Regions from separate parts of the Shewanella sp. 492 genome, predicted to be linked through region 2. Evidence: predicted binding sites of a transcription regulator. Region 2 holds the regulator's gene; the other holds the start of a gene.

Region 1 (7,363 bases), 730 kb from region 2:
TTAGCCAAGATCCTTTAGTTCATTTTCAAACTGCGCAATATTACTGGCCAGTTTGTCGGCATCAATCTTATAGCGACCTTCAGCAATAGCCGCTTTTATCTGTTCGACTTTTTTAGTATCGATTTCAGGTAAGTTGTTTAATTTTGCCTGAGCACTTTGCAGTTGCTGCGCCTGAGGAGTTATCGATACCGAGTCACTTTTTACGGTTTTAGCCGTAGTGGTTTCGGGCGATACCAGGCCAGTTTTAGCCGATGACTTATCGGTTGATGGCGACGTGACTCGATTGTTCGTGCTTGTATTTACATGCTTTATGTCTATAGCCATAATAGGTTCCAACGTTACTTAGTGAGATCAACATAACTGTATATCGGCGCTCACTTTTAAAGCTTTAGTAGAATTTTGTGGTGAGCAACAAAAAATGCTCATCAAAGTGAGTCATGTCGTACTACATTCTAACCTCAACCGCACCGACCCCGATAACGTTTGCATCTACCATTTTTTGTGAGTGACTATTCCTAACTTGAATTCTATCGCCTAAGTTACCATCACGTAAGGCCTCACCGATAGTTTTTATCTCAAAATTGGCAGTACGGGCATAAATAGACACCATGTCGCCTTTGCAGACAAAGCAAAGGTTACTGCTAAACAGGGTTTGGTTGGCGGCAATTCTGCGTTTGACCCGGGTGCCAGTGACCTGCGCCGGATCATCAAATTGTTGGCCACGTAAATTACTCTGCTCTACATAAGCGAGTGTCACCTGCTCAGCGTTAATCAGATCACCCGGGCCTAAGGTTTGTGTCGCCACAACCACAGGGTAAAGAATATCGACTCTGACCGATATGTAGATTTGCCAAGGATAGGCTAGCTCTGGAGTTTCACAACTGATTTTAACGGTATTGTTACGGCCAATAGCGCGATCGCTGGCGACCTCAACGCTTAATGCTGAACTACAAGCGGGTGGCGTCACTCGGGTGTCTAAACTTTGCGGCGATATATTGACCTTAGCATCACTTGGGGCTTCAATTTTATTTTCAATTGCCGCTATAGCTAATCGTGATATCGTCGATAAAGAGGGTACGCTAAGCTCATCAGCCGCAAAACTTGGGCATGAGCAGAGTAAAGCGATGAAAAAGTATACTGTATTTACTTTCATATTGAATAGACTAGCTTAGATAGCTAGAGAGCACCTATACTTCGTTGTGGCCCGTACTTTATAGACATTTTTCATAGAAATTAGTGTCATAAATTTGACGAGTTTAGGGCCTGGTTATCATACACATTTTTTAAAGCAATTAGCATGCCTATACTTATAGTTACTATGGTTGGGGAAGCATTCACAAGGCAAAGGCATTATGTCGAGTATTCTTGATTCAGTAAATAAACGTACCCAACTCGTGGGACAAAACCGTCTAGAATTGCTGCTGTTTAAATTAAACAGTAAGCAACGATTTGGTATTAACGTATTTAAAGTCAAAGAGGTACTGCAGTGCCCGCCATTGACGGCATTACCTAAGCTAAATCCTGTGGTTCGGGGAGTGGCGCATATTCGCGGCAAGACGATATCTGTGATTGATTTAAGTGCTGCTACGGGGGGGCGTCCAATTGAAAATATTGACGAATGTTTTATTATCATTTCTGAGTATAACCGCAGCGTGCAAGGGTTCTTAGTCCAGTCTGTTGAGCGAATCATTAATATGAACTGGGAAGCCATTATGCCACCGCCGCAGGGGGCTGGACGCTATTCCTACTTAACGGCCGTTACTGAAGTCGAAGGGGAGTTGGTTGAGATCCTTGATGTCGAAAAAATCCTCGATGAGATATCCCCTGTTAAGACGCAGATAAGCCAAGAAATGGATGATAAGTTAACCATAGATAGAGACCGCCACTATCATATTATGGTGATTGATGATTCAACAGTGGCCCGTAAGCAAATTATTAGGGCGTTAGAGTCATTAAATCTGCAAATCGATACCGCTAAAGATGGCCGTGATGCCCTCAACCAATTAGAGGCGATGGCGGCCAATATGGACAATGTCGCTCGTGAGCTCCCCTTGGTGATTTCTGATATCGAAATGCCCGAAATGGACGGTTATACCTTAACGGCAGAGATTAGAGACAACCCTAAGCTTAAAGATATTAAGGTGGTGCTACATACCTCACTCAGTGGCGTGTTTAATCAAGCGATGGTGGAAAAAGTGGGCGCCAATGATTTTATTGCCAAATTTAATCCTGATGAGTTAGCCGCAGCAGTGAATAAGCACCTTAGTTTGTAATTTAAGCGTCGTTATACAAGCCCCTAACTTTACGTAGTTTATGCTTGTCTCAGTGTGTTAGCTAATGTATAACCCTGAGCTGTTTAATGCTTGCTATAGTAGTGTATGTTGTAGCCTGTTTTATTTTTTTGAGATTGGGATATCTAGGTGCCAAATAAATCACTTGCTGAAGCTGAGTACAACCAATTTAGGTTATTTCTGGAACAACACAGCGGGATCGTGCTGGGTGAAAATAAGCAATATTTAGTTCGTAGTCGCTTGGCACCGTTAATGGGGAAATATAATCTTCCCTCGTTATCTGAGGTGGTTAAACATTCGATGAAGCCGACGGAGCGGCAGTTAAGAGCAGAGGTTATCGATGCGATGACCACTAACGAAACCTTATGGTTCAGGGATCGTTATCCGTTCGAGTTACTGGCAAATAACTTATTGCCAGAATATACCCGCTTAGGCCGGCCACTCAAAATATGGTCGGCAGCGTGTTCGTCTGGGCAAGAGCCCTATTCGTTAGCCATGACCATTTTAGAATATCAGCAGCGTAAGCCGGGGGCTTTACCGGGGAGTGCATCGATACTGGCCACCGACCTCTCGCCATCCATGCTCGATAAGTGTAAGGCGGCGCAATATGATAATTTAGCGCTGGCGCGCGGTTTATCTGATGAGCGTAAACGACAATTTTTTGCACCCACAACCCCTGGCTCTATGGTGCTTAACGATAATGTAAAACGTCTGGTTAATTTCAGAGCCCATAATTTGCTTGAAAGTTATACCTTACTGGGTAAATTTGACATTATATTTTGCCGCAACGTACTGATCTACTTTGCACCTGAGGCAAAGGCCAAAATATTGCGGCAATTTGCTGCCGCTTTGAACCCCAAAGGGATCTTATTCCTTGGCGCTTCAGAGTCGATTGCCGGATTAACCGAAGAATTTGAGATGGTGCGCTGTAATCCTGGCATCTATTATCAAAAGCGTGGTTAACCTTAATCACCTCAGTTAGCTAAAATGCCAGCAATAAGCTGGCATTTTTTATCGTTCTGGTTTTTTATTCATCACTCTCTGCTCGTTTACATCTTGCTTGGCATAACAATTGCTTTCTTGTTGGTATCTGTATGAGGAGGCAATTTTATGGCGATCAGTTTTGATAAAGCATTAGGTGTACATCAATTCACTTTGGGTGTGCGTTCAACGCGTGCGCAGGTGATCTCATCTAATATTGCCAATGCCGATACCCCTCATTATAAAGCTAAAGATCTCGATTTTGATAAGGCGCTGCAAGCGGCGCGTACTCGACAAGGCGGTTTAGCCATGAGCCGCAGTGACGAACGTCATTTCGATTTAGCGGCTTTAAGTCAGCAACATGTGAGTTATCGCGTGCCCAATCAGCCGGATACGGGTGATGGTAATACCGTCGATATTCAGCAAGAGCAATCTGAATTTATGCAAAACGCCTTAGAGTATCAGATGTCGTTAGGCTTTCTTGACAGTAAATTTGCTGGGCTGAAAAAAGCACTTAAAGGAAATTAATGATGAGCTTATTTAATATCTTTGATGTTTCAGGATCGGGTATGTCGGCGCAATCTATCCGCCTTAATACCACGGCAAGTAACATTGCCAATGCCGATTCGGTTTCCAGTAGCATCGACCAGACTTACCGTGCTCGGCATCCTGTATTTGAAGCGGAAATGGCCAAAGCGAGTCATCAGCAACAAACCTCACAGTCGGTCAAAGTGGCGGACATTGTTGAAAGTGATAAGCCGCTGCAGAAAGAATATTCTCCTGATCACCCGTTGGCCGATGCCGACGGCTTTATTTATAAACCCAATGTGAATGTGATGGAGGAGATGGCGAACATGATCTCTGCATCGCGTTCGTACCAAATGAACGTACAAGTTGCTGAAGCGGCCAAGTCTATGCTGCAACAGACTTTGCGAATCGGCAAATCTTAGGAGGTAATGAGTGAGCCTCATTAATCCGTTAAGCAGTCAGTCTCCCCTGAGCAGTGAACAGCAAAGTGGGCAGATCACACCGCAAGCAAACAGCAGAACCAGTGCCATCACCGAGTCTACGGGAAATCCGTTTCTAGATGGTATTCGCTTACCTGAGGAGTCATCGATTCCTGAGGCAAATAATCAGGAGCTGACACAAGACGATTTTTTCTCTTTATTGAGTCAACAGTTGTCGATGCAAGATCCATTTAAGCCGGTGGATAATGACCAAATGATCGCGCAGATGGCCTCATTTTCGACCGTCGATGGGATCAGCAAGCTTAATGAGGAGATTGTTAACCTTAATGCTGTGATGACCTCGAGTCAGGCACTACAAGCCTCAGGGCTCGTTGGGCAGAAAGTGCTTATCCCCTCTGATACCGGCCATATTTCTGCTGAAGATCCGCACTTAAAAGGGATCATCAGTACGCCAGAGGCTATCGATGACATTACCGTGCGCATCGAAGATGAAAAAGGTCAGCTCATCAAGACGTTTACCGTCGATGGCAGCGCAGGCGGCAATATTGATGTCAGCTGGGATGGGCTAGATAAAAATGGCGAGCCGGTGGCAAGTGGCAATTATTCGATTAAGGCATCTGGCAAAGTGGATGGTCAAAGTGAAGACCTCGCCGTATCAACCTACGCACATGTAACCAGCGTCTCATTAGGTACAGCCAGTACCGGCGCAATTTTAAACCTTAGGGGCATAGGGGGTATCAAGATTGGTGATGTACTCGCCGTCTCTGAAACCTAGATAAAGCTTACGTTAGGGCATAACGTCCACGACAACGAATAAAATTTTTAATGAGGTGATTTATGTCATTTAACATTGCATTGAGCGGTATCTCAGCAGCCCAAAAAGATCTTAATACCACGGCCAACAATATCGCTAACGTTAACACGGTTGGTTTTAAAGAGTCTCGCGCCGAATTTGCCGATGTGTATGCCAACTCGATTTTTGCTAACAGTAAAACCACAGTCGGTGGCGGCGTGACCACATCACAAGTGGCGCAGCAGTTCCACCAAGGCAGTATGCAGTTTACCAATAACGCGCTCGATATGGCGATTAATGGTGGTGGTTTTTTTGTGACCTCATCTGAATTGGGCTCGCAAGATATGTCTTATACCCGCGCGGGAGCGTTTAAAGTCGATGGTAATAACTATTTGGTTAATTCGTCAGGTAACTTCTTGCAGACATTTCCAGTCGATAAAGATGGCAATTCAACATCAGTGAGTTTAACCACGACTAAGCCTGTGCAAATTCCCGATACGGCAGGTCAACCACAAAAGACTAATGATGTGGGCATTCAGATGAACCTGAATGCCGCTGAAGATACGCTCGATCCAGCGAATTTCGATCCCACTAAGCCCGAGACCTTTAATAATTCGACATCTGTGACCATATATGACTCCTTAGGTGAGCCACAGATTTTAACCACTTACTTTGTTCGCCCGCCAGAAGCGGCGCACAATGGTGAGAGTAATTGGGTGGCGTTTTATGCCGTCGATGGTAAACAGGTCGATATTGCAGGCCCTGTAGGGACTTATGGGCGAGATACCACTGGTGATGGTACTGCCGATGCGACAGGTAATGCCGAAAATGCCAGTGGTTGGAAAGGCTCTGTATTGTCTTTTAACGATACTGGCACCTATACCGGTAGCGACCCTGCCGTAGTACAGACCGAAGCGCTTGGTGTGGGCGGGGCTAATGTCTTAGGCCCGGGTACTGACGGCGCGCAAACCCTAACGCTTAACTTTAATAATCCGACGCAATATTCATCAGCTTTTGAGGTGACTGAGCTGAGCCAAGATGGCACCACTGTTGGCCGCTTAACCAATGTAGAAGTGGGTGTCGATGGCTTGATTAATGCCAGTTACAGTAACGGATCTACGGTAGCCTTAGCCCGCGTGGCGTTGGCCCGTTTTTCTAATGAGCAAGGCTTAACGCAGGTGGGTAATACGTCGTGGAAGGCTAGTTTAGATTCAGGCCCAGCGTTAGCCGGTGAGGCTAATAGCGGTACCTTTGGTGGACTTCGCTCGTCAGCATTAGAGCAATCCAACGTTGATTTGACCACCGAGCTGGTTGATTTGATCTCTGCGCAGCGTAACTTCCAGGCTAACTCGCGTACTTTAGAGGTCAATAATACGTTGCAACAAACGGTACTCCAGATCCGTTAATGCTTGACTTAAGTGTGTTGCCGCAACGGCAACACACTGCCGCTTTTCGTTGAACTGCTCCTCTTTTCGTATTATTTATCTTCGCATCCCATTGATCTTCCATTCTCATTGATTTTTGCTATTGGCACGATGCTTGCTTTGTACTGTGATACGACAGTTTTAGTTGAAACATTGACGGAGCAGCAAGTGGATAAATTACTTTATGTCGCCATGAGTGGCGCCAAGCAGAATATGAATTCGCTGGCGGTACGTGCGAACAACCTTGCTAATGCCAATACCGATGGTTTTAAGTCAGACTTAGAACAATCTCGCTCTATGCAAGCCTTTGGTGAAGGTTTGCCGACACGGGTGTTTTCGATGACAGAAAGCCCATCGGCTAACTTTGCCAGCGGACCGCTAAAAACCACAGGCCGCGATCTGGATATTGCCGTTAAAGGCGATGGTTGGATTGCCGTGCAGAGTGCCGACGGTGGCGAAGCCTATACCCGCTCAGGCAGCTTAAGCATAGATAACACCGGCTTGCTGCGAAACGACCGTGGTAATCCCATTATGGGGGATGCCGGTCCCATCGTATTACCTCTGCCTATCGAAAAAATAGAAATTGCCCAAGATGGCATTATTTCGGTGCGCCCTTTAGGGGCGACAGCGGAAGTGATTGAAGAGGTTGGCCGGATCAAGCTCGTTAACCCAGGTAACCAAAATTTAATGCGCGGAGAAGATGGCCTGTTCCGTCAAATCTCTGGCGAAATCGCACCTGCCAATGCGCAGGTGTTTGTAGAGAGTGGCGCCGTTGAGGGCAGTAATGTGAATGCTGTCGATGAAATGGTGTCGTTAATCGATTTGCAGCGTCAGTTTGAGATGCAGGTCAAGATGATGAAAACGGCCGAAGAGATGGATCAAGCCTCTTCGACATTAATGCGCATT
Region 2 (7,363 bases):
GCATTGAGGGCGTGGGCCTAATGCTGCTGTTTTTAGCCTTAATGGGCTACCTGATTTGGCACGCCGTCAGCAATAAAGAAGCCGATCTATTAGCCGATGAATCCGATAGCGAAATCCCCAAAGATGTCCCAACAATCAAAGCCATACTCTGGTTAGTCGTCGGTATTATTTTACTCCCCTTATCGGCCGACTGGATGGTCGATGGCGCCGTGGGTATCGCTAAAGCGTACCACTTATCGGATCTGGTGATTGGTCTCACCATTATAGCCGTTGGTACCAGTCTGCCAGAATTAGCCGCCTGTGTTGCCGGAGTACTGAAAAAAGAAGATGATTTAGCCATAGGCAACATCGTCGGCTCCAATCTATTTAATATTTTAGCGGTATTAGCACTGCCTGCACTGATTGCACCTGGTGCTGTCGATGCCGCCGCCAGCACGCGAGACTTTTACATGGTGTTGGCGACCAGCAGTGCCTTAGCCATACTAATCCTACTAACGGGTAAGTCGCGTCAGCTCAAACCTTGGCACGGCGGAGTGTTATTGATGAGCTTTGTTGTTTATCAGGTGCTGGTTTTTCAATCCTAATTGCAGGTCTAGCCCGAACTGATTTTTTAAAGAGAGAACAAGATGGTAGATGCAGATCAACTACGTCAATGGGGGCGTAATGTTATCGATATCGAGCGCAATGCCCTCGATAATCTTTATCAATATGTCGATTCAAGCGAATTTGCCAAGGCATGCCAGTTAATTCTGAGTTGTACTGGTAAGGTGATCGTGATGGGCATGGGTAAATCGGGCCATATTGGCAACAAGATTTCTGCCACCTTAGCCAGCACTGGCACCCCCGCCTTCTTTGTACATCCTGGCGAAGCCAGCCACGGTGATCTTGGCGTACTGAGTGAAAATGATATTGTACTTGCTATCTCCAACTCGGGTGAAGCCAGTGAAATTTTAACCTTGATGCCGGTGATCAAACGTATGGGGCTGCCAGTGATTGCAGTAACGGGAAAGCCCGACTCCAATATGGCAAAGCATTCGATGGTGCATCTGTGTATCGACGTACCAGAAGAAGCCTGCCCACTTGGGCTCGCGCCGACCTCCAGTACCACTGCAACCCTAGTGATGGGCGATGCCCTTGCCGTGGCTCTATTGCAGGCTAGAGGCTTTACTAAAGATGATTTTGCGCTATCGCACCCCGGTGGCAGCTTAGGCCGTAAATTGCTACTAAGGGTCAGCGATGTGATGCACAAAGGCGATGAACTCCCCATAGTACCCCAACACATCTGCATTACCGACGCATTGTATGAGATCTCTAAAAAAGGCCTCGGCATGACCGCCGTGATCGATGACAATGGCGTATTGGTTGGCATCTTTACCGATGGCGATCTGCGCCGCGTGATCGATGCCGAAGTCGACCTTAGAAACACCTCCATCAGCCACGTTATGACCCAAGGCTGCGTGACCGTCAGCGACGGCATTTTAGCCGCTGAAGCGCTTAACATAATGGAAGAAAAGCAGATTAATGGCTTAATTGTGACTAACCTTCAACAGCAACCCATTGGCGCACTCAATATGCTCGATATGGTTAAAGCAGGAGTGATATAAGATGCCACATCAAGGTTTTTACGGCCCTATCGCTGACTCAGTCTGGCAAAAAGCTAAACAGATTAAACTACTGATTTGTGACGTAGACGGCGTGTTTTCTGACGGGCTGGTTTATATGAGTAACTCTGGCGACGAGCTAAAAACGTTCCATACTCGTGATGGCTATGGCGTTCGCTCGCTACTGACTAGCGATATTGCCGTGGCGATTATCACCGGACGTAAATCGAAAATTGTCGAAGACCGTATGACGGCCCTTGGCATTAGCCATATTTATCAAGGGGTCGACAACAAGCTCATCCCCTACCAAGAGCTTCTGGCACGCTATCAAGTCAGCCCACAACAGGTGGCCTATATTGGCGATGACATGGTCGACCTACCCGTAATGCAACAAGTCGGCTTGTCGGTGTGCGTCGCCGATGGTCACCCTTATGTTAAGCAGCATGCCGATATGGTCACCCATATTAATGGCGGCCATGGTGCGCTACGTGAATTAACCGACCTTATTTTGCTAAGCCAAGATAAGTTTGAATCGGCTCACGGTATGAGCATATGAATAGAGTCACCCTGGCGATTATCGCGTTTTTTGGTACCGCTTTAGTGCTCTATTGGCAGGTGCAGACTAAGCAAGGATCACAAGCGCTGTTGCTCGACGCGTCCGATCGTCCAGATTATGTGATTAACAACATTAATAGCGTGCAATACGACGAACAAGGCAAACTTAATAGCCGCGTCTCGGCTAGCCATATGGAACACTATGCCGAGCGTAATATGACCTATTTTACCCAGCCTACTTATCTGGTCTATCCCGATAACGGCGATGCTCAGTGGCGGTTGCGCTCGGCTCGGGGTACATTAGACAAAGACAGTGGCAAAGTCATCTTGGAAAATAATGTCATTATTGATGCCATTAGCCCTGAAGAGCCCATCCAAACCATAGAAACCAACTACATGGAATTGGACCTCAACACCATGATCATGACATCCGATCAAACCATTCGGATCACCGGTAACGATTTTTTGATTACCGGAAAAGGCTTATATGCCGACCTCAATGCACAAAAAGTACGACTGACGAGCCAGGTAGAAGGAACATATGAAACTAAATAATCTTATTCTTGCAGGCCTGTTAACCATGGTTAGCCTGCAGAGTGCGGCGAATGAAACCGACCTGCTGCAAGAGGTTAAGATTTCAGCCGCAAGCCAAGAAGCTGATATTAAAAATAATCAGATTATCTTCAATGGCCCAGTAGAGGTGACTCAAGGCTCCATTAAAATTTTAGCCGATGAATTACGCGCCTTTACCAAAGAAAATAGTAGCGGCAAAATCTTAGTGGCAAAGGGTAAGCCAGCCACTTATACACAGGTGATGGAAAATGGTCGTCCAGCGTCAGCCAGCGCCAATGAGATCCGCTATGAACTGTCGACCCGCACTCTAACCCTAATTGGTAATGCCACCCTCGAACAAGAAGGTAGCCAAGTCACAGGTAATCAAATTCGCTACAACATTGAGCAGCAACAGTTGATAGCCGAAAGTACGGGTAGCGATCGCGTTATCACCATCATTCAACCCGAAAGTTACCAAGACAACAGCAAAAGTCAGCCCCAAGAACAGCCCAAGCAGGAAAAGCAATGACAGAGATGACGCTAAAAGCGGTTAACTTAGCCAAAAGCTACAAAAGCCGCGCCGTGGTACAAGATGTCAGCTTAACCGTACGCACAGGGCAAATCGTCGGCTTGCTAGGGCCTAATGGCGCAGGTAAAACCACCACCTTTTACATGGTGGTCGGTCTAGTCCAGAGTGACAAGGGACGTATTTTTATTGACGATGACGATCTCACTTTAGATCCTATGCATTTGCGCGCCCGCAAAGGGATTGGCTATCTACCGCAAGAAGCCAGTATTTTTCGGAAATTATCGGTACGCGATAATATTATGGCGGTATTACAAACCCGACGCGAGCTCAGTAACGATGCGCGCGAAGAGGAGTTGGAGCACCTGCTAGAAGAGTTTCATATTACTCACATCCGCGATAGTCAGGGGATGGCACTGTCCGGTGGCGAACGTCGTCGCGTCGAAATCGCCCGAGCATTAGCCGCCAATCCTAAGTTTATTTTGCTTGATGAACCCTTCGCCGGGGTCGATCCCATTTCGGTTATCGACATCAAAAAGATTATTGAGCAACTGAAAAATCGTGGCCTTGGCGTACTGATCACCGACCACAACGTACGTGAAACATTGGATGTGTGTGAAAAAGCCTACATTGTCAGTCACGGTAATTTGATTGCCGAAGGAACACCCGATGAGATCTTAGATAACCAACAAGTTCGAGCGGTGTACTTAGGAGAACAATTCAAGCTATAGTTAACGTTATTAGCGCTCAAGGTAAAAGGCTAAACCGCTCTTACCTTGTTAAGTAGATCATTCGCCTTAGCGGTTTAATACCAGAGGCAGCTTTCTCACTTTAGAATTAGAAACAAGGGAATAGCAGTACGATGAAAGCGTCACTTCAGCTCAAAATGGGTCAGCATTTAACCATGACGCCCCAGTTGCAACAGGCCATTCGTCTGTTGCAACTCTCGTCATTGGAATTGCAGCAAGAGATCCAGCAAGCATTAGAGTCTAACCCTCTACTCGAGTTAGACGAGGAGCAAGAAGGCGCCAATATCGACTCAGAACAAGAGCGTAATGACAACTTCGACACCGATTACAATGAGCAACTGCAAGTCGACTCGAGTGAAGACAATTCAAGCTTAGAAACCTCCGACGCACTCAATCAAGACTCTATGCCCGATGAGCTTCCCGTCGACACCACATGGGATGAGGTCTATACCGCCTCACCCAACTCCAGCTCTGGTGCCATGCGCGACGATGACATGCCCTTTCAAGGGGAAACCAGCGAAGGCTTGTATGAACACCTCGAATGGCAAAAAAACCTCACGCCCTTTTCTGACAACGATCTTGCTATCGCCACCGCCATCATTGACGCCATAGACGAGCGCGGCTACTTGACGCAAACGTGCGACGATATTCTCGAAGCCATGGGCGATCCTGAAATCGAACTCGACGAAATTGAAGCGGTATTAAAACGGGTACAACATTTCGATCCTATCGGGATTGGTGCCAGAGACCTCAGCGAATGCCTGATGATCCAACTGGCCCAATACAACCCCGACACCCCGCATATCGACAACGCCAGACTCTTGATCCGTGATTACTTAGATCTTATCGCCGGACGAGACTTTCGCCTATTGATGCGTAAGACCAAGCTGAAAGAGGATGACCTGCGTGAGGCCATAGCGCTAATTCAAACCCTCAATCCGCGCCCGGGGCTGGCCATTACTGCCAGTCGCGACGAATACGTGATCCCCGATGTCACAGTTAGCAAGAAAAAAGGTCGCTGGGTGGTCGAGCTTAATCCCGATAGTATGCCTAAGATTAATGTAAACCAACATTATGCCTCGATGGCACGCAGCACCAAAAACCAAGCCGATGGCCAGTTTATTCGTGGTCACTTGCAAGAAGCTAAATGGTTTCTAAAAAGTTTAGAGAGCCGCAACGATACCTTGCTTAAGGTCACCAACTGCATTGTCGATTTCCAGCAAGGTTTTTTCGAGTTTGGTGAAGAAGCGATGAAACCTATGGTGCTTAATGATATTGCCGAAGCGGTCGAGATGCATGAATCGACCATCTCGCGGGTCACTACCCAAAAGTATATGCACACGCCAAGAGGGATTTTTGAGCTGAAATACTTTTTCTCCAGCCATGTCGGGACCGACGATGGTGGTGAATGCTCTTCTACTGCGATCCGCGCTTTTATTAAGAAGTTAGTCGCCGCAGAAAATCAAAAGAAACCCTTAAGTGACAGTAAGATGGCACAACTGCTGGCAGAGCAAGGTATCCAAGTCGCTCGACGCACGATTGCAAAATATCGTGAGGCGATGTTGATACCGCCGTCAAATCAACGTAAAAGCTTATAATCAACAACTGGAAACCGGAGGAATCACTTTATGCAAATAAATCTGACTGGGCACCACATCGAGATCACCCAATCTCTGCGCAACTATGTTGAAGAAAAGTTTACAAAGCTTGAACGGCATTTCGATCAGATCAATAATGTCCATGTGATATTAAATGTCGAAAAATTGATGCAAAAAGTTGAAGCAAAGTTACATCTCCGTGGTGGGGAAGTATTTGCAACATCAGAGCACGCGGACATGTATGCCGCGATAGATTCCCTGATCGATAAATTAGATCGTCAGGTCATTAAACACAAAGAGAAGCTAATAAAGCATTAACGATGGAACTTAGTACCATCCTGCGGCCGGAGTGCACAACCTGCGCCACTCCGGGCAGTAAGAAAAAGGTACTGGAACTTATCAGCGACTTGGCCGCTGTCCAGTACCCCACCCTTTCCTCTCAAGAGATTTTTGAAAGCCTTTTGGCGAGAGAGAAAATGGGCAGCACAGGTATAGGCAATGGTATCGCGATCCCTCACGGACGGCTGACGAATATTGAGAAGCCAGTCGCCGTATTGATTAAATGTGCTGAGCCAATCGCATTCGATGCAATTGATAATCAGCCCGTCGATATCCTCTTTGCATTATTGGTTCCTTCAGAGCAATGCGAACAGCACCTTAGCACCCTCGCCGCGATGGCAGAGAAATTAAGTGATAAAGCCATCATCAAACAGCTAAGAAAAACCCACGACGAGGCAGAATTGTATCAGGTGATCACCCAATGAAATTGGTAATGGTATCTGGGCGATCAGGCTCAGGAAAATCGGTAGTCCTTAGGGTACTGGAAGATCTGGGTTATTACTGTGTCGATAATCTGCCACTACAGATGATGGACTCACTGCTCAGTCAGCTCAAAGGTCGAAATGAACTCGTAGCCATAAGCGTCGATGTGCGCAACATGCCCAGCGAGGACATTCAGCTGGAGAAGCAGCTAGCTAATCTCCCTAAAGATACCGAAATACTGAGTTTCTTCTTAAACTCATCTGACGATGTGTTACTTAAACGCTACAGTGAAACCCGCAGGTTACATCCACTGTCACGCTCAAAAGCCTCTCTCAAAGAAGCCATTCAACTTGAAGGCAAAATGCTCGAGCCTATCTCTAAGATGGTCGATCACTACATCGACACCTCTACCCTTAACATCTATGATTTAAGCGATAAGGTACGCGAGATCTTACTAGGCACAGTAGACAAGGAGTTAGTGATTAACTTTGAGTCATTTGGCTTTAAATACGGTATGCCAAGTGAAGCAGACTTTATGTTTGACGTGCGTTTTCTGCCCAATCCCCACTGGGAAACGGAGTTACGCCCGCTGACGGGTCTCGACCAACCAGTGCAGCAGTTTTTAAGTCAGCAGCCGCTAGTAAATAAGTTTATTTGGCAGATAGAAAATCTATTCGAAACGTGGCTGCCACACCTTGAGCGCAATAACCGTAGCTACTTAACGATCGCCATTGGTTGTACCGGCGGCCAACATCGCTCGGTGTATGTGACCGATCAACTGGCCAAGCTGTTCAATAAAGGGAAACATAAGGTACAGGCGCGCCACAGAGAACTTCAGCATGAACAAGCTTGAACGCCAATTAACCATCTGCAACAAGCTGGGGTTGCATGCGCGAGCCGCCACCAAACTGGCGGTATTGGCCGCTCAGTTTGATGCCCAAGTCACCTTAATTCAAGGTGACAAGCAAGCTTCAGCCGCCAGTGTGCTTGGGCTATTAATGCTAGAAACCGGCTTTGGTA

What was found. Region 2 encodes sigma-54, which starts transcription at its own class of promoters, with help from an activator protein. Its sites were predicted from a motif close to GTTGGCACGNNNNTNGNNT; they were not measured.
Region 1: flgB (flagellar basal body rod protein FlgB) is a predicted target of sigma-54. The motif match lies at 3,351-3,369, and genes of this name have one in related genera.

The regions. Positions count from the first base shown of each region.
Region 1 is NZ_CM181702.1:1,218,213-1,225,575, forward strand. Features, by position in the region: gene flgM (flagellar biosynthesis anti-sigma factor FlgM) at 1-324, opposite strand; gene flgA (flagellar basal body P-ring formation chaperone FlgA) at 446-1,153, opposite strand; gene AC5YBX_RS05410 (chemotaxis protein CheV) at 1,353-2,273, shown strand; gene AC5YBX_RS05415 (CheR family methyltransferase) at 2,421-3,254, shown strand; gene flgB (flagellar basal body rod protein FlgB) at 3,402-3,800, shown strand; gene flgC (flagellar basal body rod protein FlgC) at 3,803-4,222, shown strand; gene flgD (flagellar hook assembly protein FlgD) at 4,233-5,015, shown strand; gene flgE (flagellar hook protein FlgE) at 5,078-6,439, shown strand; gene flgF (flagellar basal-body rod protein FlgF) at 6,626-7,363, shown strand, end outside.
Region 2 is NZ_CM181702.1:488,470-495,832, reverse strand. Features, by position in the region: gene AC5YBX_RS02275 (calcium/sodium antiporter) at 1-584, shown strand, start outside; gene AC5YBX_RS02270 (KpsF/GutQ family sugar-phosphate isomerase) at 627-1,604, shown strand; gene kdsC (3-deoxy-manno-octulosonate-8-phosphatase KdsC) at 1,606-2,157, shown strand; gene lptC (LPS export ABC transporter periplasmic protein LptC) at 2,154-2,711, shown strand; gene lptA (lipopolysaccharide transport periplasmic protein LptA) at 2,698-3,237, shown strand; gene lptB (LPS export ABC transporter ATP-binding protein) at 3,234-3,965, shown strand; gene AC5YBX_RS02245 (RNA polymerase factor sigma-54) at 4,097-5,581, shown strand; gene hpf (ribosome hibernation promoting factor) at 5,612-5,899, shown strand; gene ptsN (PTS IIA-like nitrogen regulatory protein PtsN) at 5,902-6,345, shown strand; gene rapZ (RNase adapter RapZ) at 6,342-7,196, shown strand; gene AC5YBX_RS02225 (HPr family phosphocarrier protein) at 7,183-7,363, shown strand, end outside.